4 regions of the Micromonospora echinospora genome follow, and region 4 is predicted to be linked to each of the others. Evidence: riboswitches for the same ligand, from Rfam matches in the RefSeq annotation. Region 4 holds a riboswitch; each other region holds the start of a gene.

Region 1 (7,566 bases), 880 kb from region 4:
CGTCGCCGGAGTGGCCCAGTGACCGCCCCGCAGGTCGTGCCGGACGTCGGCCACGCGGCGGGGCTGGCCCGGTTCTCCTTCAACCAGGCGACCGCCAAGCACTGGCCTCTCGAAGAGGCGGTCGCCGGCTGTGTCGACGCGGGCGTACCCGGCATCGGACTGTGGCGCGAACCGGTCGGTGAGTACGGCGCGCAACGGGCCGCACGCCTCGTCCGGGCCGCCGGACTCACCGTCACCTCGCTCTGCCGCGGCGGGTTCTTCACCGCCGACGACTGGCGGACGGAGAACCTGCGGGCCATCGAGGAGGCGGCCACCCTGGACTGCCCGGTGCTGGTGCTGGTCGCGGGCGGGCTGCCCCCGGGCAGCCGCGACCTCGACGGCGCCCGGCAGCGGGTCGCCGACGGGATCGCCGAGCTGGCCCCGCACGCCGCCGCGGCCGGGGTGACCCTCGCCATCGAACCGCTGCACCCGATGTTCTGCGCGGACCGGTGCGTGATCGCCACCCTCGGCCAGGCCCTCGACATCGCCGAACGGTTCGAGCCCGGCACGGTTGGGGTGGTGGTGGACGCGTACCACGTCTGGTGGGACGACACGGTCTACCACCAGATCGCGCGGGCCGGGGACCGGATCGCGGCGTTCCAGGTGTGCGACTGGACCACCCCGTTGCCGGAGGGGGTGCTGCTCGGGCGGGCCCTGCCCGGCGAGGGCTGCATCGACCTGCGCCGGCTGCGAAGGGCGGTGGACGCCGCCGGCTACACCGGCCCGATCGAGGTGGAGGTCTTCCACGCCGACGTGTGGGCCCGCCCCGGCCGGGAGGTGCTGGACGCCTCCGTCCGGGGCTACCGGGAACACGTGCTCTGACGCCGACCGCCGCCGCCCGGTCCCCTCCACCGGGCGGCGGCGGTGGCGGGTCACACCGGCGTGCGGACGTCGACCTCGGCTCCCCGGTCGTCACCGTGTACCGCCAGCACCTCCGCGCCGCCGTGCAGAATGTCCGCCGGCAGCGCCTCCCGCAGGATCCGGCGCGGGTCGACCCGGTGGACCCCGAGCGCGCGCAGCGCGTTGGCCATCATGGTGAGCCCGGCACCCACCCTGCCGGCTTCTGCGGCCCGTTCCAGGATGGTCACCCGCCATCCGGCCCGGAGCAGCCCGACCGCCGTGGCGAGGCCACCGATGCCACCACCGACCACCACCGCCTGAGAACCTCTCACGCCCGCCACCCTTCTACAGGTGTAGAAAGCCATACTACGGCGACGGACCACCAGGGAGGGGGCGCAGTGATAGGCCGGGCAAAACGGGTTGAACTGCTGGCGGACGCGGCCATCGCGCTGATCGCCGAGCGGGGGATGCGCGGGCTCACCCACCGGGCGGTCGACGCCCGGGCCGACATGCCGGCCGGCACCACGTCGGCGTACCTGCGGACCCGCCGCGCCCTGGTGGAGGCGGTGGTGCAGCGTCTGGTCGACCTGAACCGCGTCGACTTCGCCGCCCGCCGGCTGCCGGTCGACGCACCCGCCGGAGAGCGGCCGCCGGTCACCCCGGCCGACCTCGACCGCCTCGCCACCGGCATCGCCGCGCTCTTCGACACCTGGCTGAGCGCCGGCCGCGCCCGGGTCCTGGCCCGGTACTCCTGCCAACTGGAGGCCACCCACCACCACGAGCTGCGGCAGATCCTCGAGCACGGCACCGTCATGCGGGAACAGGCGCGCGACATCCTCGCCCGAGCCGGTGCGGCGAACCCGGACCGGCAGGGCGACCAGTTCCTCGCCTTCGTCGACGGCCTGCTCTTCGACCGGCTGGTCGGCACCGGCGGGCTGAGCGCGCCGACCCCCGGCACCGAGGAGAGCCGCGCCGACCTGCGCGACGCCATCCGCAGCCTGCTCCGCGCGCTGACCGGCCGCTGATCCGCAGCGGGTGTCCAGCCCGGACGCCCGGGCCGGGCCGCCGGTACGCGCGGCCGCCGCCCGGCCGACGTCCGCTGCGGCATCCGGCGCGCCGGTCGTCCGCCGTGGACCGATATGTCGATCATCGGCGTGGCGTTCGTCACCGTGACACTCCGGAGGAGCAAGGGCTACTGTGACGCTGCCGTGGTGCTCGGGAAGCCGGTGAGATGCCGGCGCGGCCCTCGCCACTGTGATCGGGAAGTCCGCGACCCTCGTCGTCAGAGAGGCCACTGGGCGTACGCCTGGGAAGGCCGGCCACGGACGCACCACCCGTCAGCCAGGAGACCGGCCACGGCACTGTGACGAACCGTCCACGAGGTGCTGGAAGGCGATCCCGATGCGCGAGCGTGCTGTCTGGTCCACCCTGTCCCGGCGTGCCGCCGCGCCCCTGACCGCCCTGGTCCTCCTGCTCGGCGGCTGTGCCGGCGCGGACGACGACCCCGCGACCGCCCCGACGTCGGCCGCCCCGGTGCGCGTGACCAACTGCGGCACGCCGGTCACCGTGGCCGCGCCGCCGAAGCGGGCGGTGACCCTGAACCAGCCGGCCACCGAGATCATGCTGGCCCTGGGCCTGGCCGACCGGATGGCCGGGACGGCGTACCTGGACGACGCGATCCTGCCCGAGTACGCCGACGCGTACGCCACGGTGCCGGTGCTGGCCAAGGAGTACCCGGCCCGGGAGAAGTTGCTGGAGGCGGAGCCGGACTTCGTCTACGGCTCCTTCCAGAGCGCCTTCGGCGACGAGGGGGCCGGTGACCGGGCCGAACTGGCGAAACTCGGCGTCGGCTCGTACCTCTCCCCGGCCGGCTGCCCGGCGCCGCACCGGCCGGCGAAACTCACCACCGACCACGTGTTCACCGAGATCCGCGACATCGCGGCCATCTTCGGCGTCCCCGAGCGGGCCGAGAAGCTCATCGCCGACCAGCGGACCCGGCTCGCCGCCGCAGCGGACCGGATCGACGACGCCGCGAAGCTCTCCGTGCTCTGGTGGGACGCGGGCATCGACGCCCCGAGCGTGGGAGCCTGCTGCGGCGGCCCCGGCATGATCATGTCGGCGGCCGGCGTCACCAACGCCTTCGCCGACCTGACCGGGTCGTGGGCGGACAGCGGCTGGGAGACGGTCGCCGACCGCGATCCCGACGTCATCGTGCTGGTCGACGCGACCTGGGACACCGCCGCCGCGAAGCGGACCTTCCTGACCGGCCACGCCACCCTGCGGCACCTCGGGGCGGTGACGGGGCAGCGGTTCGTGGTCATCCCCTTCTCGTCCACCTCCGCCGGGGTGCGGATCGTGCTCGGTGTCGAGGCGCTCGCCGAGGGCGTCGCCGGGCTCGGCGAGGGGGCCGGACGCTGACCACCACCACCGCCCCGACCCTTCCCACCCCGGCCGGGGTCCGGCCCCGCCACCCGGCCGGAGCGGCCCTGCTGGTGGGCGGGCTGCTGGTGGCGCTGGTGGCCTCGATCGGCGCGGCGGTCACCGTCGGTCCGGCCGACATCTCGATCGGTACCGTGTGGACGGTGGTCGGCGACCGGCTGGGCCTGGTCCACTCCGACGTGCCGCTGCTGCGCGAGCACATCGTCTGGCGGCTGCGGCTGCCCCGGGTGCTCGGCGCGGCGGTGGTCGGGGCGGGACTGGCGGCGGTCGGCGCGGTGATGCAGACCGTCACCCGCAACCCGCTGGCCGACCCGTACCTGCTCGGGGTCTCCTCCGGGGCGTCGCTCGGCGCGGTCGCGGTCCTCGTCGTCGGGCTCGGCGGCGGGATCGCCTCGCTGACCGGCGGCGCGCTGGTCGGCGCGCTCGCCGCGTTCCTGGCGGTGATCGCGGTGGCCGGCCTGCGCGGCGCCCTGGATCCCACCCGGGTGGTGCTCGCCGGGGTGGCCGTCGCCCAACTCTGCGCCGCCGCGACCTCGTTCGTCATCATCTGGGTCGCCGAACCGCACGCCACCCAGAGCATCACCTTCTGGCTCTCCGGCTCGATGGCCCGGGTCGACTGGTCGGCGCTGGCCTGGGCCACCCCGATCCTGGTGGCGGTGCTCGCCCTGGTGGCGGCGTACGCCCGGCTGCTCAACGCGTTCGCCTTCGGCGAGGACGCCGCCGCCGCCCTCGGCGTGCCGGTCGGCCGGGTCCGCTGGCTGCTGCTGGTGGCGACCGCCCTGCTCACCGCCGTGCTGGTCGCGATCAGCGGAGCGATCGGCTTCGTCGGGCTGATCCTGCCGCACGCCGTCCGGTTCCTCACCGGGGCGGACCACCGGCGGCTGCTGCCCGCCGTGGTGCTGGCCGGCGCGATCTTCCTGGTCTGGGTGGACACCGCCGCGCGAACCCTCTTCGCGCCCCGGGAACTGCCGGTCGGTGTGCTGACCGCGCTGCTCGGCGTGCCCGCGTTCGTGGTGCTGCTGCACCGGCGGAGGGCGCGCGGCTGATGCTGGACGTCACCGGTGTGTCCTGGACCGTCGCGGCCCGACGGATCCTCGACGACGTCACCTGCGCGGTCCCGTCGGGCAGCCTGGTCGGACTGCTCGGACCGAACGGCTGCGGCAAGACCACCCTGCTGCGGATCGTCGCCCGGCTCACCGCCGCCGACCGTGGGCGGGTCGTCGTCGACGGCGACGATCTCACCACCCTCTCCCGGTCCACGCTGGCGCGTCGGGCCGCGCTGCTCGCCCAGCACGCCGACACCGACCTCGACCTCACCGTCGCCCAGGTGGTGCTGCTCGGTCGGATCCCGCACCGCCGGTCGCTCTGGTCGGACACCGCCGCCGACCGGGAGGCGGCGGCCGAGGCGCTGGCCCGGGTCGACCTGGCCGGGTACGCCGACCGTCGCTGGCACACCCTCTCCGGGGGCGAGCGGCAGCGGGCGCAACTGGCCCGCGCGCTGGCCCAGCAACCCCGGTTGCTGCTGCTCGACGAACCCACCAACCACCTCGACATCGGCCACCAGTTGCACCTGCTGCACCTGGTCCGCCGCTCCGGGGTCACCACGCTCGCCGCGCTGCACGACCTGAACCTCGCCGCGATGTTCTGCGACAGCGTGGTCGTCCTGGCCGGCGGGCGGGTGGTCGCCACCGGCCCACCCGCCGAGGTGCTCACCCCCGGGCTGCTCGCCGAGGTGTACGGCGTCCGGGCCGACGTCGCGGCGCACCCGGTCACCGGGCGGCCCACCATCACCTACCACCCGCCGCTGTCATGACCCACGTGCTGTTGGTGGCCCGCGCGGTCGTCCACGTCGGCGGTCAGGACACCGTGCACCGGCTCGCCGACGAGGTGGCGGCGGCGCTCGGCGTGCCGGTGGCCGCGTGTTTCCTGGACGGCGCGGCCCCGTCCCTGCACGCCGCGCTGGACGCGGCCGTGGCCGCCGGCGTCGACGAGGTGCTGCTGGTCCCGACCCACCTGCCACCCGACCGGTACCTGGAGACCTGGATCCGCCGCGCCCACGCGCACTGGGCCGCCGGACGCGACGATCCGCCCCGGGTCTCGGTCAGCGCGCCCCTGGCCGACCAGCCCGCCCTGGTCGGCGCGATCACCGAGGCGGTGACCGGCCCACGTCAGCCGCTCGGCGGCACGCCCGGTCCGTTCCGCAGCCCGGCGTGGTCGCACATCACCCCGCACCGGCACCACGTCCTGGTCTGCCGGGGCCCGCGCTGCACCGCGTACGGCGCCAACGAGGTGGCCGAGCGGCTCACCCGGGGACTGGCCGCGCACGGTCTGGGCGACCAGGACGCGCTCGTCACCGCGACCGGCTGTCTCTTCCCCTGCAACCTGGGCCCGCTCGTGGTGGTCCACCCGGACGACGTCTGGTACGAGCGGGTGGACCCGGATCTCGCCGGGCGGATCGCCGAGGAACACCTGGGACGGGGACGGCCCGTCGACGACCGACGCCCGAGGAGTCGACCATGACCGATCCGTCCGGCTGCCTGGTGACCGTGTGCCGGGACTGCTGCTGCGGGAGCGCGCGCAAGCACCCGTCGGTCGACCACGACGCGCAACTGCGCCGGCTGCGGGCCGGCCTGCCCGCGCCGCACCGGCTGCGGGTCAGCGCCTGCCTCGACCTGTGTGCGCAGTCCAACCTGGTGGTCGTGCACCCCGCGCCGAGGGCCCGGCGGGCCGGCGCGCGACCGGTCTGGTTCGGTCTGGTCCTCGACGACGAGGTGGTGGACGACATCACCCGGTGGGTCCGGGCCGGCGGGCCGGGGGTGGCGCCGCTCTCCGCCGCCCTCGAACTGTCGGTGGTCGCGCCCGGGCTGCCCGAACCGGGCCGCCGCCGTTGACTCAGCGGGCGGGGCGGACGGCGTAGTCGCCGAGGGCGGGTTCCAGCGCGGCGAAGGCCGTCCGGGTGCAGGCGGTGACGCGCCGCGCGATGTCGTCGTCGGCGTGCCCGTCGAGAGTGAGGCGCAGGGTCTCCTCCAGCAGCAGCCGCAGGACGCCGCCGAGCTGGGCGGCCACGACACGCGGGAGGAAGTCGTCCGGTGCCGCGTCGGTCTCCTCGGCGAGCGCGCGGGCCAGGGCCCGCTCACGGTCGTCGTGGAACTCGCGCAGCCGGGCGACCAGCGCGGAGCTGCCGGTGACCATCCGGGCGAACTCCGGCCCGGAGAAGCCGATGACCGGGTCGTGCGCGGCCACGGCGGCCAGGTAGGACCGGCGCAGCGCGGCCAGGGCCGACTCCCCGGGCGCCCGATCGCGGACGGTGGTGGCCGGCCCGTCGACGAACGCGTCCCGCAGATCGAGGGCGAGATCCTCCTTGCGGGGGAAGTAGTTGGTGACCGTCATCTTGGCCACCTGGGCCGCTGCGGCCACCTCGGCGATCGTGACGTTGTCGAAACCCCGCTCCAGGAACAGCCGGGTGGCGTGCTGCGAGATGGTGTCCCTGGTGATGCGCTTCTTCAGAGCCCGCAGCCCGGGCGTCTCTCCGCTCATGGCGTCATCGTACTTAGGCCGATACCAAATTTATAGTTGACATATTTTTGGGTCGGGTCTAAGTTCGTCCCCTGTCCGGAGCGGCGGGCCGTCCACGACCAGGAGGAGCCACTGTGCGCAGCGTGACCATCGACGAGTTCCCGGTATCCGAGCCGGACGCCGGGCCGTACGCGCTCGTCACCGGCCCGGACGGCGCGCTCTGGTACACCCTGGTCCACCGGGGCGGGATCGGCCGCCTCGTCCCCGGGGAGGCGCCGACCGTCCATCCCCTCGACCCGGACTGCGGCCCGACGATGATCACCCCGGGACCGGACGGCGCCCTGTGGTTCACCGAGTACCGGGCCGACCGCATCGGGCGGATCACCACCGACGGCGCGGTGACCGAGTTTCCGCTCCCCACCCCGGGCTGCGGGCCGTACGGCATCGCCGCCGGACCCGACGGCGCGCTCTGGTTCACCGCGACCGCCGCCGACCGGATCGGCCGGATCACCACCGACGGCCGGGTCACCGAGTTCCCGCTTCCGACCACCGGCGCCTTCCCCTCCATGATCGTCGCTGGCGGCGACGGTGGCATGTGGTTCACCCTCAACCAGGCCAACGCCGTCGGACGCATCGGCATGGACGGGGCGGTCACCCTGCGACCCCTGCCGACTCCCGCCGCCGCGCCGGTCGGGATCACCGTCGCCCCGGACGGCGTCCTCTGGTTTGTCG
Region 2 (7,566 bases), 3.6 Mb from region 4:
TCAGGTCCTCACCGGCTTCGGCGCGCTCGTCGTGCTCGGCGCGGTACTGGTCGGGGGGCCCGCCGCCCTCGTCGCCCTCGCCGGCAATCCGCTGCCCGCCGAGGTGCCCACACTGGACACCGTCGGCACGGCACTGACCAGTCGGGACGACGGGCAGCTCTTCCTCCGGGCCCTGGCGGTGCTCGGCTGGTTCGGATGGGCGACCTTCGCGTTCTCCGTCCTGGTGGAGTTGCTCGCCCAGGTGCTGCGCCGGCCGACGCCGAAGCTGCCCGGCATGCGCAACCAGCAGCGCGCGGCGGCGGCGCTGGTCGGGTCGGTCGCCCTGATCATCGCGGCCAGCCCGGCGGCGACCGCGGCGACCGCCACGTACGGGATGTCGGCCCCCACCGCCACGTACGCCGTGTCGGCGACCGGACCGGCCACGGCGTCGCCACCCACCACCGTCACCCCGGTCGCCCGGGGCGTGGCCCCGGTGGTCGGCGCGGTGGAGCGGACCGCGACCACCGACCAGACCCAGGTGTACCGGGTGGCCAAGGGCGACTACCTGGGCGAGGTCGCCGAGCGCTACCTGGAGGACTTCCAGAGCTACCGGGTGCTGGTCAAGCTGAACAAGCTCGGCGATCCGGACCGGATCCACCCGGGACAGTTGATCAGACTGCCCCACCAGGCCGACGACGGCGGTGCCCGGCCGCACGCCACCGGTCGGCTGGTGCACAAGCCGTCGCCGCGCCCGGCTCCGCCGCCGGCGTCCCCCGTCCCGGACGAGGTGCCGGACCAGGCTCCCCAGCAGGCGCCCGACCAGGGTCCGCGCCAGGTCACGCCGGAGCCGCCGACCACCGAGTGGCCGCAGGAGGAGGCCCCGCCGATGACCGTCGGGGCGGCCCGGCCGGGTCAGGAGGACCGGGTCAACCGGCCGTTGGCGGTTTCCGCCGTGGTCGCCGTGGCGAGCATCGTCGGCGCGCAGATCGGGGCGGTGCTCGGCCTGCGCCGTCGGCCCGCGTCGTCGGCAGGCACCCGCGCCCCGCTGGGTAGCGGTCGCCATCGGCGTGACTAGGTCGTCTCCTGCGGGTTACACCGCTCGCTCGTCGACCGGTGCCGGCTGTTCGCGGTCACGCTGGGTACGCCAGCGTGAGAGTGGCGGCGGATCCCCACGGTGAGTGACTCCGCGCCGGACGGCGCGCCGATGTCGGTCACGCGCCGACGCGGGTCAGGCCAGGCGGGTCTGGAGGACACCGTCGACGACCCGGGTGGCGAGCACCTGCTGGTCGTTGGCGGCCGGCCCGTGGACGACCTTGCCGCCGCTGTTCAGCTGGAAGGTGCTGCCGTGCCAGGGGCAGACGACGCACGGGTGACCGTCGACCTCCCGCACCTCGCCCTGGCCGAGCGGCCCGCTCTGGTGCGGACAGCGTTCCAGCATCACGGTGACGTCGTCGCCGTGCCGGTAGACGATCACCGAGACGTCGTCGATCTCGCGGGTGACCAGTTCCCGGTCCGGCAGGCTGGACAGGTCGGCGAGCGGGTGCCAGCCGTCACCGATCAGGTGCGCCTCGGAGACGCTCTGGTTGACCTGCGCCCCCTGCTTGTACGCCAGGTGCCCGCCGAGGTACGCCCCGGCGCTCGCCGCGCCGAGTCCGAGGTACGCCAGCGTCCGCCCGAGGTTGTGCCGGCCGCTCAGCCGGGCGGCGAGTGAGCCGGCGTAGCAGGCCAGGCCGACGGTGTTCGAGGCGGCGTGCACCAGCCCCACCCGGCGCTGCTCCCGGTTCAGGGCCGCCCAGTCGTTGAGCCCGGTGACGGCGGCCGGCAGGGCGCTGGCCGTACCGACGGCCACCAACGCGGTCGCCGCACGCCGCTGGCCCGGCATCGCGTCGAGGACGGCGGCGCTGAGCCACGCGCCGACCGGCACCTGCACCAGCGCCGGGTGCAGCGGATGCCCCAGCCACACGCCGTGCAGCAGGTCACGGACGCGCTGCGGCCGGAGGGTGCTCTGGACTGCCCGCTGGAGGCGGTCGCCGACCCGGTCCAGTCCGGCCGCCTGCTCGATCCTCATCAGAAGTGCTCGCACCCGTACCGACTTCCCGGTCCGGGAGCCCGCAAACCGGGCGGCGGTGACGATTTCACCGCCGCCCGGCGTGACCGGGCAGGCGCCAACCGGACCGGGGCAGGTGCCGCCCACCGTGCTCGGGCAGCCCGTCGGCGGGTTCAGCCGCGCGGCGTCCACCGGTCGTGGTGGATCGCCTCGGCGAGCGGGCGGGCCTGCCGCCAGCCGTGCCGGGCCAGGTCCGGCACGGTCTCGAAGTGGGTGACCGGCCCGAGGCAGAGCCAGGCGACCGGCCGGATGCCGGCGGGGATGCCGAGCAGGTCGGCCAGCCAGGGCTCCCGGTAGAAGGAGACCCAGCCGACGCCGAGTCCCTCGGCCGTGGCGGCGAGCCAGAGGTTCTGGATGGCCAGGCAGGTCGAGTAGAGGCCGGTGTCGGCGATGGCGTGCCGGCCGAGCACCGCCGGCCCGCCCCGCGACTGGTCGTGGGTGACGACGATCGACAGGGTCGACTCCAACACGCCGTCGATCTTGATCCGGGCGAACCGTTCGGCCGCCTCCCCCTCCAGGGTGGCGGCGAAGACGTCCCGTTCGGTGCGGACGTGCTCGTGGAACCGGCGTCGGGTGTCGGCGTCCCGCACCACGACGAAGTCCCAGGGCTGGGAGTAGCCGACGCTCGGGGCGGCGTGCGCCGCGGTGAGCACCCGGTGCAACGCCTCGTCGGGCACCGGTTCCCCGGTGAACTGGGCGCGTACGTCCCGGCGGCGGTGGATGACGTCGTACAGGTCCATGGGCAGGCTCCCGCTGCGCTCGGCCCACCCGGCAGGGGTGGGCGCGTGACGCGAGGCCGGTCTTCGGACTCCCGGATCGACGCCGTGCCGTCCGCCTTCCCAGCCCGTGCGGACCAGTGGCTGCGCTCTTCGCGCGTGGACGGTGGCTCCCCGGTCACCGCGGCGGGCCCGTGCCGGATTCGCACCGGCTTCCCGATTCTCCCCGCTCGCGCGGGGCACCTCACTCAAGTCGTGCCGCCAGCATGGTAACCGGCGGACGGGATTCCGGTCGCCCTCCGAACGGGTCGGACGGCATGCTGCACCCATGTACGCGCACGCCCTCCGTCCGGAGCCGGTCCCCACCTCCACCGTCGCCCGGCTCGTCGGCGCGGGTCGTCCCGACGCCGTACCGCCGCCGGTGCTGATGCTGCTCGGGATGTTCTCCACCCAGCTCGGCGCGGCCGTGGCCAAGCAGCTGTTCGGCACCACCAGCCCCGGTGGCACCACCACGCTGCGGCTCGGCTTCGCCGCGCTGATCCTGCTCGCGGTCGCCCGTCCCGGGCTGCGGCTGGGCTGGCGTACCGGCGGCCTGGTGGTCGGCTTCGGCCTGATGCTCGCGTTGATGAACCTCAGCTTCTATGCCGCGCTGCACCGGGTGCCGTTGGGCGTGGCGGTGACCATCGGCTTCGCCGGGCCGCTGCTGGTGGGGCTGGCCGGCAGCCGTCGGCTGCTCGACGCCGGCTGGGCGGTGCTGGCCGGTGGCGGCGTCCTGTTGATCAGTGGGTTGGGCGGGGCTGCGGTCGACGGCCTCGGGCTGCTCTTCTGCGTCGGCACGGCCGTCGGCTGGGCCGGCTACGTGGTGTTCGGCGGAGCGGTCAGCAAGCGGGTCCCCGGCAGCCGGGGGCTGGCCCTGGGTATGGCCGTCGGCGCGCTCGCCGTGCTGCCGTTCGGCGTCGCGGGGAGCGGTGCCGCGCTGCTCGACCCGTGGATCCTGCTGCTCGGCGTCGGTGTCGCGCTGCTGTCGTCGGTGCTGCCGTACTCGGCGGAGATGTCCGCGCTGCGCCGGATGCCGGCCCGGGTGTTCGCGGTGCTGTTGAGCCTCGAACCGGCGATCGGCGCGCTGGTCGGTCTGGTCCTGCTCGGCGAGCTGCTGACCTGGCCGCAGTTCCTCGGGGTGGCCTGCGTGGTCGGTGCCGCGCTCGGTGCCACGCTGGTCCGCGCCGACCGGGCCTGACCGGGGTCTGGCGCGGCCCGGCCGGAGCCGGGCATCCTGGTCCGATGGGTGTACGGGTCGAGCGCGACGGACCGGTGACCACGGTGATCCTGGACCGGCCGGGGGTCCGCAACGCCGTCGACGGCCCGACCGCCCGGGCGCTCGCCGACGCGTTCCGCGCCTTCGACGCCGACCCGACCGCCGCCGTGGCCGTGCTCTGGGGAGCGGGCGGCACCTTCTGTGCCGGCGCCGACCTCAGGGCCATCGGTACGCCGAGCGGAAACCGCGTGGAACCTGAGGGGGACGGCCCGATGGGTCCGACCCGGATGTCGCTGACCAAGCCGGTCGTCGCCGCGATCTCCGGGTACGCCGTGGCCGGCGGGCTGGAGTTGGCCCTCTGGTGCGACCTGCGGGTGGCCGAGTCCGACGCGGTGCTCGGGGTCTTCTGCCGGCGGTGGGGGGTGCCGTTGATCGACGGGGGGACGGTGCGCCTGCCCCGGTTGATCGGCGAGAGCCGGGCGTTGGACCTGATCCTCACCGGCCGACCGGTGCCGGCCGAGGAGGCGTACGCGATGGGTCTGGTCAACCGGCTGGTCGCGCCCGGCGCAGCCCGCGCGGAGGCCGAGCGGCTCGCCGCCGAGATCGCCCGCGCGCCGCAGCGCTGCCTGCGCAACGACCGGGCTGCGGTACGGGCCGGCGCGGGTCGCCCGGAGGCGGAGGCGATGGCCGTCGAACTGGCCTACGGCGTCGATTCGCTGACCGAGGCGGCGGCCGGTGTCGCTGCCTTCGCCGCCGGTGCCGGCCGGCACGCCCGCCCCGTCGACCCGGCCCGGTTCGGTTAGCCTGCACACGTGCCAAGATCCGCTTCCGTCGTCGGTACGACCAGACGAACGGTCATCCTCGCCGCCGCCGCAGCGACCGCTGCCGCCGCAGCCGCCACCGCCGTCGGCTGGGGGCGGGACGAGCCGGAGGCGCCCGTGGCCCGTGCGGACCTCGACCCGGCCCAGGTAGTCGACGAGCTGACCACCGGCCTGTCCCGGACCGGCCCGTACCGGGATCCGGACGCGGACGAGCGGTCCCGGGCCCGCCGGGCGGCCCGGCTGCTGGTCGAGGATCCCGACGACCGCGCCGGTCAGGAGGACCTCCTCGCCGGTCTCGGCTTCGGGGTACAGCACAGCACCGACCCGGCCACCGGACGCCCGGTCACCGTCTTCCTGGCCGACGGCTCGGACGAGCGGACCTGGGGGGCGCTCGTGCTCGACCGGTCGGCGGCGGCGCGGCACGTGGTGCAGGTCCCGCACCCGGCGTTCGACCTGGACACGGAGAAACTCGGGCTCGCTCTGCACCGGCGGTTGCCGGGCAGCGTGCTGCTGGTGGCCGGCGCGCACCGGGAGGCGGCCGGCGGGGCGGCGGACGTGGCGCACAACAGCAACTCGCTCTTCCACACCCTGGCGGTCGAGTTCGCCCGGCGCGGGCTGGACCAGATCCAACTGCACGGTTTCGCCGACCGGAACCTGGAAGGCGCGGACGCCGTCGTGTCGACCGGTTCGGCACCCCGCAGCCAGGTGGCCCGACGGATCGCCGACGGGCTGAGCCGCAGCGGGCTGAACACCTGTCGGGCCTGGTCGCAGAAGTGCGGCCAACTGGAGGGCACCCGGAACGCGCAGGGCCGGGCCAGCGGCGAGCTGGACAGTGCCTTCGTCCACCTGGAACTGAGCTGGTCGGTGCGCCGGGACGCGGTCGCCCGGGACATGGTCGCCCAGGTGCTGGCGGAGCGGTTGCGGGCCTGACCTTCCGCCCTGCCGGCCCCTCCCGGCCGGCGGGCTCTTCCCGCCCCGCCGCCTCCCGGACACGGCCCCTTACCCGCCGCGCCGAGCCTTCCGGCCGGCGGGCCCGGAATCCGGGTCAGACCCGCCGGGCGGTACGGAACCGGGTCGCCCAGTAGCCGGTGCCGTCGAGCGTCGATTCACCGCCCAGGTCGCCCATGGTCGGCCCGTTGGCGGTGGTCCGGCTGGAGATGAACCGGTGGTGCCCCCGGTCGTCCACGCCGAGGTACATGCCGGAGTGCTCGATGTGCGTCCCCTGCACCGGCCCCGCGTTGAAGAACAGGAGATCCCCGGGGAGCAACCGGTCCAGTTCCCGGGCCCGTTTGCCGGTGTTCGGCATCAGTTGGGCACCGGGGCCGACCGAGGCCATGGCGTACGCCCGGCGGGGCAGCCCGGGTCCCGCCTCGTTCGTCCCGCGCAGCGGGTACCCGAGCCGGTAGCCGTAGACCATCCGCAGGAATCCCGAACAGTCGAGGCTACGGATGTGCGCAGCGGCCGGCTTCTCCTTCTTGTCGGGGAAGGTCCAGGGAACCCCGAGGTAGTCGTAGAAGTCGGAGTTCTCCGCCCGGCCGTCCGGATCCTTGTCGGAGAGGGGTCCGAAGGCGGCGTCGCCGGAGTACTGCAGGCCCTGCTCGTCCTTCTTCGGCGACGAGACGTAGGTGTACTCCATCGCCACCCCGAGCACGTCCGGAGAGCGGTCGGCGCGCGCCCTGGTGAACCAGGTGGTGAACCAGGCGTCCTGCTCCGCGCCGGCGTACCACTCCTTCGGGGCGAGCCGCACCCACAGGTCGGTGTGCACCTTGGCCTTGGTGAACCGGGGTTCCGCGAAGGTGCGCTCCGGTCCGTGCAGGTGCACCGTCCGGGCCCCGTCGGTCATGGTGGCGAGTACCTGCCCCGAGGCGTCCACGATCTGGGTCCGGTCGGGAGCGCTCAGCCGGCGGTAGCTGTACCCGGTGTCGGCCCGGACCACGCTCTGCGGCACGGCGGCGGCTCCGAGCGACAGCACGATCCGGTCGGTGGAGGGGCGGGCGACGAGGTAGGTGACGAAGCCGGCCCCGGTCATCAGGGCGAACGCGGCGAGGGTGACCAGTGCGGCCTGGGTCCGGGAGTAGGTCCGGTAGTTCATCGGCTGTTCCTCGGGTGCGGCCGGTCAGGTGACCGGGACGAGGCCGGCGACGACGCCGCTGAACGCGACGCCGTAGGTGATCGCGGTGACGATCGCGGTGGCCACGACGGTTGCCTTCGGTGGCTGTCGGACGAGTTGGTAGGCGATCAGCCCCGGCGCGACGAAGCCCAGGGTCTGGTGGGCGAAGAGGAGCGGCAGGTCCTTCTGCACGATCACGAAGAGCGTCAGTTGGAGGAAGACGCTCAGCAGCACGATCGCGGCGAAGAGCCGCTTGCCGTAGAGGATCACCACCCGCTGCATCAGCAGCGTCAGCCCGTATGTGACCACGGTCATCACCACGATCACGCCCGCCTGGAGCGGGTCCTCGATCAACGCCAACGCGATCCAGCCCGGCGTGATCATGCCGCCCGGCGAGAGGTTGGTGGTCAGATAGCAAAGCAGCGCGAATACCAGTCCGATACCGAGGCAGGCGGTGGCGAGTTGCGCGCTGAGCTCTCCTCCGAAGGTCACCGACGGATCCTTTCCAACAGCACGGTCTCGGCATCGTGGTCGAACCTCGGCAGGGTCGGCGTGCGCAGCATCGATTCGGCCCCGGC
Region 3 (7,566 bases), 540 kb from region 4:
GATTGGCGGCTGTGGCGGGAGCTGCGGCTCGCGGCGCTGGCGGAGGCCGGGTACGCCTTCGGCGCTCAACTGGCGGACTGGCAGGGCGACGGCGACCGTCAGGAACGCTGGCGCGGGCGACTGGCCATCCCCGGCTCGTACAACGTTGTGGCCGTGCTCGACGGGCGACCCGCCGGGATGGCCAGCGGGGTGCCGACCGGCCACGACGGGATCGTCGAGCTGATCTCGATGTACGTGGCGCCTGCGGGACGTGGCCGAGGCGTGGGCGACCACCTCGTGCGGGCGGTCGAGCAGTGGGCCCGGCTGGTGGGCGCGCGGACGCTGCGGCTGGCCGTGGTGGAGGGCAACGAGCACGCCTGGGCCCTCTACCAGCGGCACGGCTTCCGTAACACGGGTGAACTCGGTGACCTCATGCCCGACGGCGTGCGCCGTGAGCACGTCATGACCAAGAGCCTTGTGGGTTAGCGGTGGGCCACCGGTCGAAGGACTCCGACCGGAGGTCACCCGGTCGGTAAGCAGCGAACCGCTGTCGGGTCAGACGAGCCGGAGGATCTCTACGAGTTGGGAGAAGGTCGGGGCGACGGCCCGCCAGGAGCATTGCTTCGGGTCGGTCCAGAAGTCGCTGACGACGACCCGGGGATCGGCGGGGTCGGTGCGATAGTCGAGGGCCATCGCGACGTCATCACCGGGGATGCGGTCGACCGCGATGAAGACTGCCTGCTCCGCGTCGAGCCAGGGCAGCTCGACGCCGACGGTGGAGATGCTGCCCCGGGTTTGCCGGAACAGGTGCGAGGGAGGCGGGTCGTCGGCGAGTTCGGTGAGCGTTCTGCTCTCGCGGCGCATCGAATCGACGTTGGCGAGAAAGGCCAGGGGGAGACTCGAACCAGGGCGTGAGATCACGTAGAACGTCGTCACCGGGGCGCGTGGCGCCACTCGTCCCGGCGCACGCGGAACTCGGCCTTGGCCTGGTCCATGGCGTCCTCCAGCGAGTCGTGGAGAGTGTCGGTCATCTCCTCGCCGGTGGCATCGCAGTAGAAGAGGTACACCCGTGGCTCGTCGCCGGCGTACTGCACCAGGCGCAGCGACACCGGCGGAGGGACCTCGACCCTGGGCCCGCCCGGGTGGCCGTAGTAGTGACGGGTGAATCCTGTCGGACGGTGTCGCTCCGTCAACCGTATCTCGGCCACCGTCCTCTCTCCCGACATGATCAGGATGCTAGTCCAGCACTGGCCGAACCCGAGTCGAACTTCGGGTGCCAGCGCCGGGGATCCGCCGTGCCCGGCCTGCCGTGTCTGCCAACGGTGGCCGGGAACACCTGGCCGCTGTACCAGGTGGCGCGGTGACCGACGAGGATGTCGTAGCCGTCGGCCCGGATCCACTCGGCGGGGCAGTCCCCCATCACCCCGCCGGCAGGTGCCGGTCCAGCCAGCGCACCGCGTCGTCGACCGTGGTGACCGTCGCGGGCGGGCGGGCCGGTGCCGGCCGGTCGATCATCAGCACCGGCAGGCCGAGCCGACGGGCGGCGGTCAGCTTCGCCTCGGTGAGCGCACCGCCGCTGTCCTTGGTGACCACTACGTCGATGCGGTGCTCGCGGATCAGATCGGTCTCCCCGTCCACGGTGTAGGGGCCTCGACTGCGCAGCAGCCGTACGTGCGCCGGCACCGGCTCGTCCGGGGCGTCCACCACCCGGGCGAGGAACCACAGGTCCGCCAGGGGAGCGAACGCGGCCAGGCTCTGCCGGCCGGTGGTCAGCAGCACCCGCCGCCCCAGCGCCGGCAACGCGGCCACCGCGCCGGGCAGGTCGGGCACCCGGTGCCAGCGGTCGCCCGGCTGCGCCGTCCAGCCCGGACGCTCCAGGCGCAGGTGTGGCACGCCCGCCGTGGCGGCGGCCTCGATGCCGGAGACCCGCATCCGCGCCGCGTACGGGTGGGTGGCGTCGACCACCGCGTCGATCCGGTGCTCGTCCAGCCAGGCGGCCAGGCCGGCCGCGCCGCCGAAACCACCGATGCGCACCTCACCGACCGGCAGCCGGGGCTCGGCCACCCGTCCGGCCAGCGAGGAGGCGACCGCGACGTCCGGCCGGGCGGTGACCGCCGCCGCGAGGGCGCGGGCCTCGGCCGTCCCGCCGAGGATCAGCAGCCGCCATCTCGGGACGCGGCGCGCTTCACGGCGGTCGGTACCCGTCGGTCCGGGATTGTCGTCGACGGTCATACGGCCCCTTCTTCGGTGGTCGCCAGCAGGGCCGCCAGTTCGGCGGCGGAGCGGGGGCGGGCCCCGGACAGGTGGGGCAACCGGTCGATCAGCCGGTGCACCAGGGGCGCCCAGGCGGGGGTCAGCCGCGCCGCCGCGAGCAGCTCCGGGTCGGCCAGCGCCTCGGTGGTCGGCACCCGGCGCACGCCGCCGCCGGCCACGACCACCACCTCGTCCGCCCACCGGAACGCGAGGTCGACGTCGTGGGTGGAGACCAGGATGGTGGTCCCGGCGGCGTGCAGGTCGTCGAGGGTGCGCAGCAGCGCCTCCACGCCCGCCGGGTCGAGTCCGGCGGTCGGCTCGTCGAGGATCAGCAGCTCCGGTCGGAGCGCCACCGCTCCGGCGATGGCGACCCGCTTGCGTTGGCCGTACGACAGCAGGTGGGTGGGGCGGTCGGCCAGCGCGGTGACCTGCAACGCGGCCAGCGCCTCGTCGCAGCGCTGTCGCACCTGCCTCGGATCGAGGCCGAGGTTCATCGGCCCGAACGAGACGTCTTGGCGGACGTTGGCGGAGAACAACTGGTCGTCCGGGTCCTGGAGCACCAGCTGCACCCGCTGCCGCAGCTCCAGCAGGCCCGACCGGGTGCGTCGCACCGGCGTGCCGGCCACCTCGATCCGCCCGGCGTCCGGGGCGAGCGCGCCGACCGCGAGTCGGAACAGGGTGGTCTTCCCGCCGCCGTTGGGCCCCACCACGGCCAGCCGCTGACCGGGCAGGACGGCCAGGTCGACGCCGGTGAGCACGGGTTGGCGGGGCTGGTAGGCGAAGTCCACGCCGGACATCCGCAGCAGTGGTCCGGTCACCGCCACAGCCCACCGGAAACGGCCGTCAGGGCCACGATCGACGCCAACAGCGCGACGGACGCGACCACGAAGGCCGGGGAGAGCCGCCGGACCTCCACCTGTACCGCCAGTGACCCGGTGTAGCCGCGTACTGCCAGTCCCTCCTCCAGGCGGCGGGCCCGGGTGAAGGCCCGGACGAAGATCGCCCCCGCCTGCCCGGCCAGGGACCGGTGCGCCGTGCGCCAGGTCCGGTAGCCCAGCCGCGCCGCCTGCGCCTCGCGTACCGCGCGCACGCTGTCGACCAGCAGGAACAGCATCCGGTACGTCAGCGCGGCGACCTCGGTCACCGCCGCCGGGACCCCGAGCCGGACCAGCCTCGGCAGGACGTCGGACAGGGGGGTGGTGGCGCTGAACAGCAGCAGGCACAGCAGGGCCGCCGCCGCGCGGCCGGTCGTCGTGGCCGCCGTCCCGACCCCGGCCGGGTTCCAGCCCAGCCGGGTCGGGGAGTGCACGGAGACCAGCAGCGGCACCGCGGAGGTGGCAATGAACAGCGCCGGCACCCGGGCCGCCCGCAGCAGCACCGGCACCGGAACCCGGGCCGGACCGACCAGCAGCAGCGCGGCGGCGGTGCCCGCCAACGCGGCGCCCGGCCACGTCGGCAGGGCCACCGCGCACCCCAGCAGGCCCAGCGCCAGCAGTGCCTTCTCGCCCGGGTGCCGTACCCGCCAGGGACCGGTGTGCGCGGCGACGTCGAGGGCGAACACTAGCCGTTGGCGGCGTCGGCGTCGCGCAGCCGCTGTCGGGTGCGGGCGACCCCGAAGTAGTAGCCGAGGAACCCGGCGCCCACCGCCGCCTGGAGGGCGAACAGGCCCGACTCGATTTCACCGGAGGGCGGCTCGTAGATGGAGGAGAACCACGGTTCGTAGTCCGGGTGGTCGGCGACGATCCTCTCCTCGGCCTGGGCGTCCGCCCCGGTGAACGGCTCCTCGGCCGAACCGCCGAGCCCGAGCACCAGCGGGGCCACCGCCAGCGCGACCACCGCCAGCAGCAGGAGCAGGTTGACCCGTCCGAAGCGCTTCACGCCGCTACCTCCTGGGGCTTGCGCAGCACGCCGAGGCGCCGCAGCTCGTCTCCGCTGACCCGGGTGAGCAGCCGCACCACCAGCACCGACAGCAGCCCCTCGCTGATCGCCAGGGGGATCTGGGTGACGGCGAAGATCCCACCGAACTTGACCACCGCGCCGAGGAAGCCGGACGTCGGGTCGGGGAACGCCAGCGCGAGCTGCACGCTGGTGACGCAGTACGTCGCCAGCCCGCCCAGCGCGGCGGCCAGGAACACCGCCACGTCCAGGCTGCCACCCAGGCGGCGGGCCAGCAGGTAGACGCCGTACGCCACCCACGGGCCGACGATCGCCATCGAGAAGATGTTCGCGCCCAGTGTGCTCAGCCCGCCGTGGGCCAGCAGGACCGCCTGGAACAGCAGCACGATGCCGCCGAGGACGCTCATCACCGGTGGTCGGAACAGCACCGCGCCGAGGCCGGTGCCGGTGGGGTGGGAACAGGACCCGGTCACCGACGGGATCTTCAGGGCCGAGAGCGCGAAGGTGAAGGCACCCGCCGCTCCCAGCAACAACTTGGACTCCGGGTCCTGCCGGACCTGCCGGACGAGAGCCCGGCTGCCGTGGACGACAAAGGGTGCGGACACCGCGAACCATGCCGCTGCCTGCACCGGGGGTAGGTACCCCTCGGCGATGTGCATCGAAGACCTTCCTCTCCAGCACCTCGTGGACGAGATCACACCGTCAAGGCCGGTCTCCTGGCTCCCGGATCGACGCTTCCTCCGGCCTTCCCAGGCCGTCGGCCTAGTGGCGCAAGTCGGAGGTCACTCCCCGGTCACAGTGGCGAGGGCCGCGCCGGTCTTCCACCGGCTTCCCGAGCACCTTGACGGCGAGAGGCTATCGACCGGCGACCGGCGGGGGCAAGAGCGGTGATCCACCTGCGGCTGACAGCCGGGTCCCCGGTGGCCGGCGGCGGTGCCCGAGGCGCAGGTCAAGCAGGGGGCACCGGTTGTGATGATCACCCCTCGGGCCGCTATTGCAACCTCTTGGCAACTACGCAAGGATTGCCCTGCGGTCCGCCTGTGACCGCGCCTTCGTCGTCGACCAAGGAAAGAGGAACCCCGTGCGGTCTGCGCGGATGGTGGCGCTTCTCGCCGCCGGTGTGGTCGCCCTGGCCGCCTGCTCGTCCCCGGCGGACACCCCAGGCGGCGACGGCGGCGACCGGCTCGTGGTGGCGACGGCGGGCGAGCCGGACACGCTCAACCCGGTGCTGAACTACGGCGTCGACGGCGGCTCGCTGATCTTCGACGGCCTGGTCGCCCGCGACGACCGTAACCAGCTCGTGCCGGCCCTGGCCCGTGAGCTGCCGACCGTGTCGGCCGACGGGCGGACGGTCACGGCGAAGCTCCGTGACGGGGTGGTCTTCCACGACGGCACCCCGTTGACCGCGCAGGACGTGGTCTTCACCTACCAGGCGGTGCTGGACCCGAAGGTCGACTCGACGCTCCGGTCCGACCTGGACATGCTCGCCTCCGTCGCCGCACCCGACCCGTCGACCGTGGTCTTCACCCTCGAGTACGCCTACGCGCCGTTCCTCCAGCGCCTCGCGCTGGGCATCGTGCCGGCGAAGGCCCTCGCCGGACAGGACGTCAACAAGGCCGCCTTCAACCGCAAACCGGTGGGCACCGGCCCGTACCGGGTGACCTCCTGGACGCCGGGCGACCGGTTGGTGCTCGCCGCCAACGAGCGGTACTGGGGCGGCAAGCCGGCCAACTCCGGCGTGGTGGTGGCGTTCGTCCCGGACGACAACGTCCGCGCCCAGCGGATGCGGGCCGGCGAGTTTGACGCCGCCGAGCTGGCCCCGAAACTGGCGTCCGGGTTCGATGGGCGGTCCGGCTACCGGGTGCAGCGGGTGCCCACCGCCGACTACCGGGGCGTGATGCTGCCGATGGGCGGGCCGGTCACCGGGGACCCGGCCGTGCGGAAGGCGCTGAACGCGGCGGTGGACCGGTCAGCGATGGTGGCCGGCGTGCTCGGCGGGGCGGGGGAACCGGCGTTCGGGCCGATCCCGCCGACGTCGGAGTTCGTCGAGCCGTCCATCGTCGGCAAGCCGGCCGCCGACCCGGCCGCCGCCACCGCCGTCCTGGACGCGGCCGGTTGGAAGCCGGGCCCGGACGGCGTCCGGGTCAAGGACGGCCGCCAGGCCGCGTTCTCCCTCATGTACCCGGCCACCGACAGCCTGCGCAAGGAACTCGCCCTGGCGGTCACCGCCGACGCGCGGAAGGTCGGCATCAAGATCACTCCCGAGGGGCTGACCTGGGACGCGATCACCCCCCGGATGAAGACCGACGGGCTGGTCATGGGCTTCGGCACGCCGTACGACCCGGACTTCGTCTCGTTCAAGCTGTTCACGTCGACCTTCGCTGGCCAGGGCTTCTTCAACCCCGGCTCGTACCGTTCCGCCGTGGTCGACCAGGCGCTACGGGAGGCCCGGTCCAACGCCGACCCGGCCGCCCGCAAGGCCGCGTACGCGACGTTCCAGAAGCAGCTCGCCACCGACGTGCCCTGGGTCTTCCTCACCTACCTCCAGCACACCTACGTGGTCTCCGACGCCGTCCAGGGCGTCGCCCCGCGGGTCGAGCCGCACGAGCACGACGTGGCCAACAGCCTCTGGTGGAACATCCACACCTGGGCGAAGACACCGTGACCCCGCCGGTTGCGGTGAAGACCCCCGCCGGCCGGCGTCCCCGCCGGCTGGCCGGGGCCGGCGCGGTCGTCCGCCGCCGGTTGCTGGTCGCGGTGCCGATCCTGGCGGCCACCAGCGTCGGCATGTTCGCCCTCGGCGCGGCCTCGCCGATCGACCCCGCGCAGCAGTACGCCGGGGCCGCCGCGTTCACCACCAGCGAGGAGAACCTCGCCCAGATCCGGGCCAACTGGGGCGTCGACGACCCGCTGCCGGTGCAGTACGCCCGCTGGGTGGGCAACCTGCTCCAGGGCGACCTCGGCTGGTCGACCAGCCGGCACGAGCCGGTCGCCTCGGTGCTCGCGGCCCGCGCCGGCTGGACCCTGCTGCTCGTCGGCCTCGCCCTCGCCCTGGTCCTCGTGGCGAGCCTGCTGCTGGGCACCCTCGCCGCCTACCGGCGCGGCGGATGGTTCGACCGGTCCCTGCGCGCCACCGCCTACGCCGTGCAGTCGATGCCGGTGTTCTGGATCGGGCTGGCCGCCATCGCCGTGTTCGCGCTCACCCTCGGCTGGCTGCCCGCCGGTGGCCTCACCGACGTCGCCGCCACCGGCACCGACCCCGCCGACGTGGCCCACCACCTGGTCCTGCCGGTGACGGTGCTGGCCCTGTCCCAGGCCCCGTGGTTCGTGCTGTTCATCCGGGACGCGGTCGCCGACAGCCTCCGCGACGACCACGTGCTGGCCGCCCGGGCCCGGGGACTGTCCGGCCGGACGGTGCTCTTCGGCCACGCGCTGCGC
Region 4 (7,566 bases):
CCGTCGGCCTGCTGCTGGGTCTGCAGCCAGTCGGCGCCGCGCCGGGCCGCGCCGGCGGCGCCGGTGGCGCCGTCTTCGGCCGCGGTCAGCAGGGCCTGCACCGCCATGGCGGTCGAGTCGACGTCCAGGGTCGGCGTGGCCTGCGCGTCGCAGGTCGGCTTGTCGTCGGCGTCGGGGTACAGCCGGAAGCCACCCACCGCGCACTGCTGGCGGACGAGGAAGTCCACGGTGTCCTGTGGTAGTTCACCGCTGCGGGCCAGTCCGAGCACGGCGAACGCCTGGTCGAAGGTGTTGCTGGCGTCGGGGCCGCTGGCATCGGTGGTGCGGCTGGTGATGCGGCCCCGCTGGTCGCCACTGTCCGCTCCGGCGACCAGGGCCAGCGTCTCCGCCCGCAGGTCGAAGCCGCCGAAGTCGGTCGGCTCCGCGCCGGCGGCGGTGGCGGCGTAGAGCAGTTTCGCCGTCGCGCCGCCGTCGGTGAAGCCCTCGATGCCCCAGTCGTCGTAGCTGTTGTACGACCGGACGTGGGCCGCGACCTGTTCGGTGGCCGCGCGGCGGGTCGGCTCGGCGACGTCGGCGGCGGTCAGTGCGAGGAGACCGTCGATGGTCAGGCCCCAGTCCTGGCCACCGAACGGGCCGGGCAGGGCGCCGTCGGTGAACTCGCGGGCCAGCCAGGTCGCGGCGTCGCGGGCGGCGTCCGGGTCGGCTGCGGTGGACGGGGCCGCGAGGCTGGGTGCGGTGGCGGCGAGGGCGACGAGCGCGGTCGTCGTGGCGACGCCGAGACCGGGACGTCGGAGCCGGGACAGGGGCATGGTGGGTGCCTTTCGCGGAGCGGTCGGTGAGCTCCGGAGGGCACCTCGGACCCGAAAAACCCGCTCGCGTGCAGCGTGAGCGGGGTGACGGGCCTCGGCGGTGGCCGGACTTCACCCTGTGAACCTCGACAGTGGAAGCCGCTCGTCCCGGGCGGGGCATTCCGGCTCGCGAGGTGGGCCTCGCTCACGGTTGCGGGTCAGCGCCGGCTTCTACCGGCTTCCCCCCACACGGGACGTATGCAGTTGTGGCCCGGATGGACCGGGCGCCGACACGATACCGCCCGAACGTCACGCGACGCTAGACAGTGGTGCCGGCGCCCGGTGCCGCCCGGGTCAGCGCGGCTGGCCGATCACGGGGCGGGGATGCTCGGTGCCGATCCCGATCCGAAGGACCAGCCCTCGACGCTGCCGGGTGCGGGGTTGTAGCTGCTTGCCCCGGAGGTGCTGTAGGACCAGGCGCCGCCGCTCGGGGCGTGCCAGTACGACCAGTACGCCGTGACCGGCGGGGTGTTGACGCACGGGTCCGTCGCGGAGGTCGGCAGGCCGTTGATGCGGCAGACGAAGGCCAGTCCCCAGCGCTGGGTGCCGGTGACGGTGAAGCCGGCGCCCTGCAGGGCGGCCAGTCCGGTCGCCGGGTCGCCGGGTGCGCAGGCGACCTGCACTCCCCCGCCGAGGGCGGTGAAGTCCACCACGACGGTGACGCCGGACGTGCCGGTGCAGGCGGCGGCCTGGGCCGGCCGTGGTGCGGGGTCGGCGGCGGTCAACCCAGCGGCGGCGAGGACTGCGGCCATCAGGCCGACGAGCCAGCCACGACGGGAGGGACGGAAACGGGACATGGATGCTCCTTAAGTCGAGACGGTTGTTCCGGGGTTCAGCGGCAGGGCAGGGTGGGGGCGTCCGGGTCGGCGCCGACGGCGGTGAGCCGTGGGTAGCCGACCCCGGTCAGTCCGAGGACGGCCTGGGTGGTCGCCCGGTTGAGGGTGTCCCGGTCGAGGGTGCCGCCGTCGAAGTCGACCGCGCCCCGGTCGGCGGGCACACCGGCGCAGCCGACCTGGAGTCCGACCAGGAAACTCCGGGCCCTGGCCCAGGCCAGGGGTCGGCCACCGTCGCGCAGCGCCTGGGCGGCCAGCCCGGTGCTGTTGGCGTTCGCGGTGCCGGCCGCGTTGGTGAAGCCTCCGTCGGTGCGCTGCACGGAGACCAGCCAGTTGAGTCCGGCGGTGGCGTCGGCCGGTCGGCCGGCGGCCCGCAGCGCCTGCACCGCCAGGGCGGTGGCGTCCACGTCGGGGACGCAGGTCGGTTGGGCGGGCAGCACCGGGTAGCCGCCGTCGGGGCAGCGGGTGCCGGCGAGCCACTCGCCTGCGGTGGGTGGGACGCCGGTGGCGGTCCGGGCCAGCGCGAGGATCGCCAAGGACTGACTGAAGGCGTTGCTGTAGTCGCCGTACGCGGACCGGTCGGTGAACCGGCCGTCCGGTGCCTGGAGTGACCGCAGGCGGGTGACCAGGTCGAGTCCGCCCACGGCGGTCGGGTCGCCGCCCCGCACCTGCACGGCGAGGGTGAGCTTGGCGGTCGCGCCCGCGTACGCCTCGGTGGTGCCGTCGCCGAGGTAGCCGTCGCGGATGTCGGGGCGGGTGACCCAGGCCAGCGCCCGGGCGGCCGGGTCGTCGGCGACGCCGGCCGCGGCGAAGGCGAACACCGCGTCCAGGGTCAGTCCGGGGTCGGGGTAGGCGACGCCGTCGAAGACGACCTCGAAGCGTTCCCCGTCGACGAGCTGCCGGGCCAGCCAGCCGGCTGCGGCGTCGGGCCGGTTCGCCACGGCCTGCGCGGGTGCGGTGAGTGTGGGTGTGACGAGCGTGAGGGCGGTGAGGACACCGCAGAGGAGGGTGAGCAGGCGGTGCCGGCTCAGGCGGACGACCATCGTCACGCGCCTTTCCGGCCCGGTGGTCGTCAGATCCCGGTCGGTTACCGAACGTGGGCAGCCTGCGGGACTCCGACCCGTGGGCCACGACGGGTTGAGGAGCGGGATTCGCGGACACGGCGGGTATTCGGGCTCGCCGCCAGGGTTCATCCCCTGGACGGCCTACCGTTGCGGGCCAGCGCCGGAATTCGACCGGACTTCCCCCACGCGTGTTCACGTCTGGAGTTGTGGCCACAGTGTCGGCCCCGCCACGGTGACTGTCAATGCCAGCGGTCCTGGCCGTCGGCACGGTTCCTCCCTGGTGGGCTTCACCGATCCCGGAGGAGTGGCGTAGGACACAGTGCAGAGTCCTATGTGGTTCGGTGGATGCCCTTGCTAGGGTCGGCCCGCGATGTGTGAGGGAAGCCGGTGTGAGCCCGGCACGGTCCTCGCCACTGTGACCGGGTAGTAGATCCCCTCGTGGGCCACTGGGCGTAAGCCTGGGAAGGCCGGGGTGAGCATTGACCCGGGAGTCAGGATACCTCCACCCGCACGCCATCGATGTTGATCTACGAAGGATGGATCAGATGCACATGTCCTCGTCCGGTGCTCGCGCGTCGACCGCCGCCTGCTGGTCGCGCCCCGAACGACGCTCCCGTAGGAGCTGGCACCGAAGCCGCTGACCTGTCGTCACCGTGGTCTGTGATGACCGCTGTGGGACGCGCGTCGCGCGCAGCGTGGTGCTCGCCGGCGTGACCCGTTCTGGTCCACGATTTTTTTCCGGCCAGTCCCTGCCGGAGAGCGCCGTGGTTCCGTCTTCCACCCGAGCAAGGAGCCTGTGCCGTGAACAGACGTAGCGATCGCGTGGCCGGGGCCGCCGACCGACGCGCGTTGCTCAAGGGTGTGATGTCCGGCGCCGTGCTGCTGGGCGTGCCCGGATGGGCCGGATGCGGGACGCAGGAGCCGACGGCAGCGCAGGGCGGGGTGCCGCGCCGTGGCGGGAATCTGCGGGTCGTCACCTCGGGGGCAAGCACCACCGACGATGTGCTCGACCCGCATCTGGCCGGCTCGTGGGGCGGCGGAGCGGTGGCGAAGAACATCTTCGACAAGCTCGTCGCCTACGACAACGACCTGACTCTGCGTCCACGGTTGGCCGAGCGCCTGGAGCCGAACGCCGACGGCACGGTCTGGCGGATCGTCCTGCGTAAGGGCGTGGTCTGGCACGACGGCAAGCCGCTGACCGCCGACGACGTCCTGTGGAGTGTCAAGCGGATCATCGACCCGGCGAACAAGCTGCCGGCCGCCGCCGACCTCGCCATGGTCGACCTCGCCGGATCACGACGGGTCGACGACCTGACGGTCGAGTTGCGCATGAAGCACCCGATGGCCGACCTCGGGGCGCTGCTGGCCGGCTGGTACGTCTACGTGATCCAGAACGGCACCACCAGCTTCGACAAGGCCCACCCGCCCGTCGGCACCGGTCCGTTCCGGTTCGACAGCTGGACGCCGGGCGAGCGCACCCGCCTGGTGCGCAACGAGCGCTACTGGGAGCCGGCAAAGCCCTACGTGGACAGCGTGGAGATCCTCCTCGCGTCGGACGCTGACGCCCGGCTCAACGTGTTCCTCTCCGGGCGGGCCGACATCGTGCACCAGTTGTCCCATGTGCAGGCCAAGGCCCAGCAGGGCAACCGGCAACTCGGCATTCGCCAGTCCCCGGTCGGGACCATGCACGCGTTCAACATGCTCATCGACCGTGAACCGTTCGACGACCCCAGGGTGCGCGAGGCGTTGAAGCTGACGGTGGATCGCCAGGCCATCGTCGACGCGGTGTTGTTCGGCTACGGCGAGGTCGGCAACGACCTGTACGGCAAGGGCGCGCCGAACTACGCCGACGCGATCCCGCAGCGGCCCCACGACCCCCAACGGGCGCGGGCGCTGCTGCGCGAGGCCGGCAGGGAGAACCTGAAGGTCACCCTGCACACCGCCGACGTCACGCCCGGGTACGTGCAGGCGGCGCTGCTCTACGCCGAGCAGGCCAAGCAGGCGGGCATCACCATCGAGGTGGTGAAGTCGGAGCGGTCGTCGTACTGGACCGACGTGTATCTCAAGCAGCCCTTCACCCAGACCAGCTGGGGTAGCTACGCTCTGGAGTGGTTCTACGGCCAGGCGGTCGTGTCCGATGCGCTCAGTAACGAGACCGCCTGGAAGCGCCCCGCCTGGGACGCGAAGTTCGCCGTCGCCCGGGGCACCATCGACCCGGCGCTGCGCCGGGAGCGGTACCGGGAACTGCAACAGGAACTGTGGGCCGACGGTGGATACATCATCCACTCCTACGCCAGATGGCTCGACGGGGTGAGCCCTCGGGTGCGGGGTTTCACGGAGGCCACCGTCGCCAGCGACGACTGGTGCAACTACGCCGACGTGTGGCTGTGAAGGTCGGCCCCGGGCCCCGGTTGCCGTGGTGGGACCGTTTTCCGTTGGGCCGCTACCTCGCCGGACGCCTGTTGAGTGCCATCGTGGTGGTCGTCGCCGCCTCGGTGGTGATCTTCGGGGCGATGCAGCTGCTGCCCGGCGACGCCGTCGACGTCCTCCTCGCCAAGGGTGCCGGCTCCGGCGGTGGCACCGCCGCGCAGAAGGCGGCCCTGCGCGCCGAGCTCGGTCTCGACCGGCCCCTGCCCGAGCGGTACCTGGACTGGATCGGCGGTGTCCTGCGAGGTGACCTCGGCCGATCCGTGTTCTCCGGCCGGCCGGTCACCGAGATCGTCGCCGGTCGGCTCCGCAACACCCTGACCCTGGCTGCGGTGGCGACCGCGGTCCTCGTCCCGGTCGCGGTCGGCCTCGGCGCCTGGGCCGGTGCCCGTGCCGGTCGCGCCCGCGACCGGGCTGTCACCGTCGCCGCCGTCGTCGTCGGCGCGCTACCCGAGTTCGTCACCGCCACCCTGCTGATCGCGGTCTTCGCCTACGCCTGGCCGGTACTGCCGGCCGTGTCCATGCTCGACCCCGACGCCAGTCCGCTGTCCGCTCCCGAGGTCCTCGTGCTACCGGTCCTCACGCTGGTCGCGGTGATGGCCCCCCAGACGATCCGGATGGTCCGGGCGCAGGTGGCCGAGGCGATGGCCTCGGACTACGTGAGGATGGCGCGGCTGCACGGCGTGTCCGAACGGCGCATCGTCACCCACCACGCCCTACGGAACGCCCTCGCACCGGCGGCACCGCTCCTCGCGGGCAGCATCACCTGGCTGGTCGGCGGCATCGTCGTGGTCGAGACCGTCTTCAACTATCCCGGCATCTCGGCCGACCTGGTCCACGCGATCGGACACCGCGACCTGCCCTACGTACAGTCCGTGACCCTGCTCTTCGCCGCCACCACCGTCGTCGGCTACCTGCTGGCCGACCTGACAGTCCTGGCGCTGGTGCCGAAACTGCGCACGCAGCCCAGGCAGGGCCGATGACCACCCGTCCTGCCCGCATCCGGCGACGGACCGGGGGTGGCGTCATCGCGGGGGCGGCCGTGGTGGTCCTCGTGGTCGCGCTGGCCGGGCCGTGGTTCGCGCCGCACACCGCCACCGAGGTCGTCGGCCTGCCGTTCACTCCGCCCCGGTCCGGACACCCGCTCGGCACCGACTACCTGGGCAGCGACGTGCTCAGTCGCCTCCTGCACGGCGGGCGCACGGTCGTCGCGTTGTCGGCTGCCGCCACCGTCACGGCCTACCTGGCCGGCACCGCTGCGGGAATCCTCGCCGGGCTGCGCCACCGGGTGGACAGCGTCGTCCTCCGGCCGGTCGACGTGCTGCTGGCCGTCCCGCCGTTCCTCGTCCTGGCCGTTCTCGCCACCGCCACCGGACGGGGCACCCTCGTCGTCGTGGCCGCCTCGGCCCTGGCCAACCTGCCCGGCATCATCCGGGTCGTGCGCGCGGCCACCCTGCAGGTCGCCGTCCGCGGCTACGTCGAGGTGGCGATCGCCCGCGGCGAGTCCTGGCCCGACGTCGCCGTCCGCGACGTACTGCCCAACATCGCCGCCCCCGTCCTCGCCGACGTGGGCTCCCGCATCGCCGGCACCATCGCCATGGTCGCCGGCGCCAACTTCCTCGGACTCGGCCTGCAACCACCCGCCGCCGACTGGGCGCTGATGGTCGCCGAGAACCGCACCGGCCTGGTGCTCCAGCCCTGGGCGGTCGTCGCCCCGGCCGTTCTCATCGCCGCCCTCACCATCACCGTCAACCTGAGCGGCGACGAGATCGCGGCCCGGTTACGCCGCCCGTCCCGCGCCGGCACCACCACACCTGACCCCGCCCCGACGCTTCGCCCCGCGGACACGGCCATCGAAACCAACTCCGGCCGTGGACCGGTCAACGACGAGGTCGACCAACCATGACACTGGACGCCGCCGGACCATCGGCCGACATTCCGACGACCGGTGGCACCGGTCCACCGACCCGGCAGCAACTCGCCGTCGCGGTGGACGGCCTACGCGTGCACACCGACTCCGGTCGACCGATCGTCGACGGCGTCACGTTCGACCTGGCGGCCGGACACCTGCTGGCGCTCATCGGCGCCTCCGGATCGGGCAAGACCACGACCGCGCTGGCCCTGCTCGGCTGGGCCAATCCCGGCACCAGCATCACCGCCGGCAGCATTCGGATCGCCGGTGAGCCGGTCCTCGGCCGCACCGACACCGACCTCCGCCGGTTACGTTCCCGGCTGGTCAGCTACGTCCCCCAGGACCCGCTCCACGCGCTCAACCCGGCCCGGCGCGTCGGTCGGCAACTGTTCGAGATCCTGCACGCCCACCGGCGCACCCGCGACGCCGACGCGGTGATCGGCCGTGCCCTCGACCGTGCCCGGCTTCCCACCGACCGGCGG

The links. Region 4 has a riboswitch for cobalamin ahead of GA0070618_RS26330 (prenyltransferase/squalene oxidase repeat-containing protein). Riboswitches for the same ligand answer to the same signal wherever they lie in the genome.
Region 1: linked by a shared signal. The riboswitch ahead of GA0070618_RS29750 (ABC transporter substrate-binding protein) and the one ahead of GA0070618_RS26330 (prenyltransferase/squalene oxidase repeat-containing protein) in region 4 are both predicted to bind cobalamin.
Region 2: linked by a shared signal. The riboswitch ahead of bluB (5,6-dimethylbenzimidazole synthase) and the one ahead of GA0070618_RS26330 (prenyltransferase/squalene oxidase repeat-containing protein) in region 4 are both predicted to bind cobalamin.
Region 3: linked by a shared signal. The riboswitch ahead of GA0070618_RS28540 (energy-coupling factor ABC transporter permease) and the one ahead of GA0070618_RS26330 (prenyltransferase/squalene oxidase repeat-containing protein) in region 4 are both predicted to bind cobalamin.

What each region holds. Positions count from the first base shown of each region.
Region 1 is NZ_LT607413.1:7,008,135-7,015,700, reverse strand. It holds gene GA0070618_RS29770 (dihydrodipicolinate synthase family protein) at 1-22, shown strand, start outside; gene GA0070618_RS29765 (sugar phosphate isomerase/epimerase family protein) at 19-861, shown strand; gene GA0070618_RS29760 (FAD-dependent monooxygenase) at 912-1,211, opposite strand; gene GA0070618_RS29755 (TetR/AcrR family transcriptional regulator) at 1,278-1,904, shown strand; cobalamin riboswitch at 2,072-2,251, shown strand; gene GA0070618_RS29750 (ABC transporter substrate-binding protein) at 2,281-3,297, shown strand; gene GA0070618_RS29745 (FecCD family ABC transporter permease) at 3,372-4,364, shown strand; gene GA0070618_RS29740 (ABC transporter ATP-binding protein) at 4,364-5,131, shown strand; gene GA0070618_RS29735 ((2Fe-2S) ferredoxin domain-containing protein) at 5,128-5,838, shown strand; gene GA0070618_RS29730 (hypothetical protein) at 5,859-6,209, shown strand; gene GA0070618_RS29725 (TetR/AcrR family transcriptional regulator) at 6,211-6,855, opposite strand; gene GA0070618_RS29720 (Vgb family protein) at 6,969-7,566, shown strand, end outside.
Region 2 is NZ_LT607413.1:1,912,154-1,919,719, forward strand. It holds gene GA0070618_RS08680 (LysM peptidoglycan-binding domain-containing protein) at 1-1,054, shown strand, start outside; gene GA0070618_RS08685 (Rieske (2Fe-2S) protein) at 1,208-2,062, opposite strand; gene bluB (5,6-dimethylbenzimidazole synthase) at 2,200-2,826, opposite strand; cobalamin riboswitch at 2,864-3,059, opposite strand; gene GA0070618_RS08695 (EamA family transporter) at 3,131-4,039, shown strand; gene GA0070618_RS08700 (crotonase/enoyl-CoA hydratase family protein) at 4,084-4,860, shown strand; gene GA0070618_RS08705 (hypothetical protein) at 4,870-5,808, shown strand; gene GA0070618_RS08710 (C40 family peptidase) at 5,924-6,970, opposite strand; gene GA0070618_RS08715 (poly-gamma-glutamate biosynthesis protein PgsC/CapC) at 6,995-7,480, opposite strand; gene pgsB (poly-gamma-glutamate synthase PgsB) at 7,477-7,566, opposite strand, start outside.
Region 3 is NZ_LT607413.1:6,666,968-6,674,533, reverse strand. It holds gene GA0070618_RS28570 (GNAT family N-acetyltransferase) at 1-465, shown strand, start outside; gene GA0070618_RS28565 (hypothetical protein) at 535-843, opposite strand; gene GA0070618_RS33745 (hypothetical protein) at 912-1,205, opposite strand; gene GA0070618_RS28560 (cobalt-precorrin-6A reductase) at 1,399-2,211, opposite strand; gene GA0070618_RS28555 (energy-coupling factor ABC transporter ATP-binding protein) at 2,208-3,029, opposite strand; gene cbiQ (cobalt ECF transporter T component CbiQ) at 3,047-3,793, opposite strand; gene GA0070618_RS28545 (energy-coupling factor ABC transporter substrate-binding protein) at 3,793-4,110, opposite strand; gene GA0070618_RS28540 (energy-coupling factor ABC transporter permease) at 4,107-4,787, opposite strand; cobalamin riboswitch at 4,818-4,987, opposite strand; gene GA0070618_RS28535 (ABC transporter substrate-binding protein) at 5,210-6,793, shown strand; gene GA0070618_RS28530 (ABC transporter permease) at 6,790-7,566, shown strand, end outside.
Region 4 is NZ_LT607413.1:6,124,597-6,132,162, forward strand. It holds gene GA0070618_RS26320 (prenyltransferase/squalene oxidase repeat-containing protein) at 1-809, opposite strand, end outside; gene GA0070618_RS26325 (hypothetical protein) at 1,160-1,645, opposite strand; gene GA0070618_RS26330 (prenyltransferase/squalene oxidase repeat-containing protein) at 1,681-2,724, opposite strand; cobalamin riboswitch at 2,826-2,951, opposite strand; cobalamin riboswitch at 3,071-3,266, shown strand; gene GA0070618_RS26335 (ABC transporter substrate-binding protein) at 3,547-5,136, shown strand; gene GA0070618_RS26340 (ABC transporter permease) at 5,181-6,155, shown strand; gene GA0070618_RS26345 (ABC transporter permease) at 6,152-7,078, shown strand; gene GA0070618_RS26350 (ABC transporter ATP-binding protein) at 7,075-7,566, shown strand, end outside.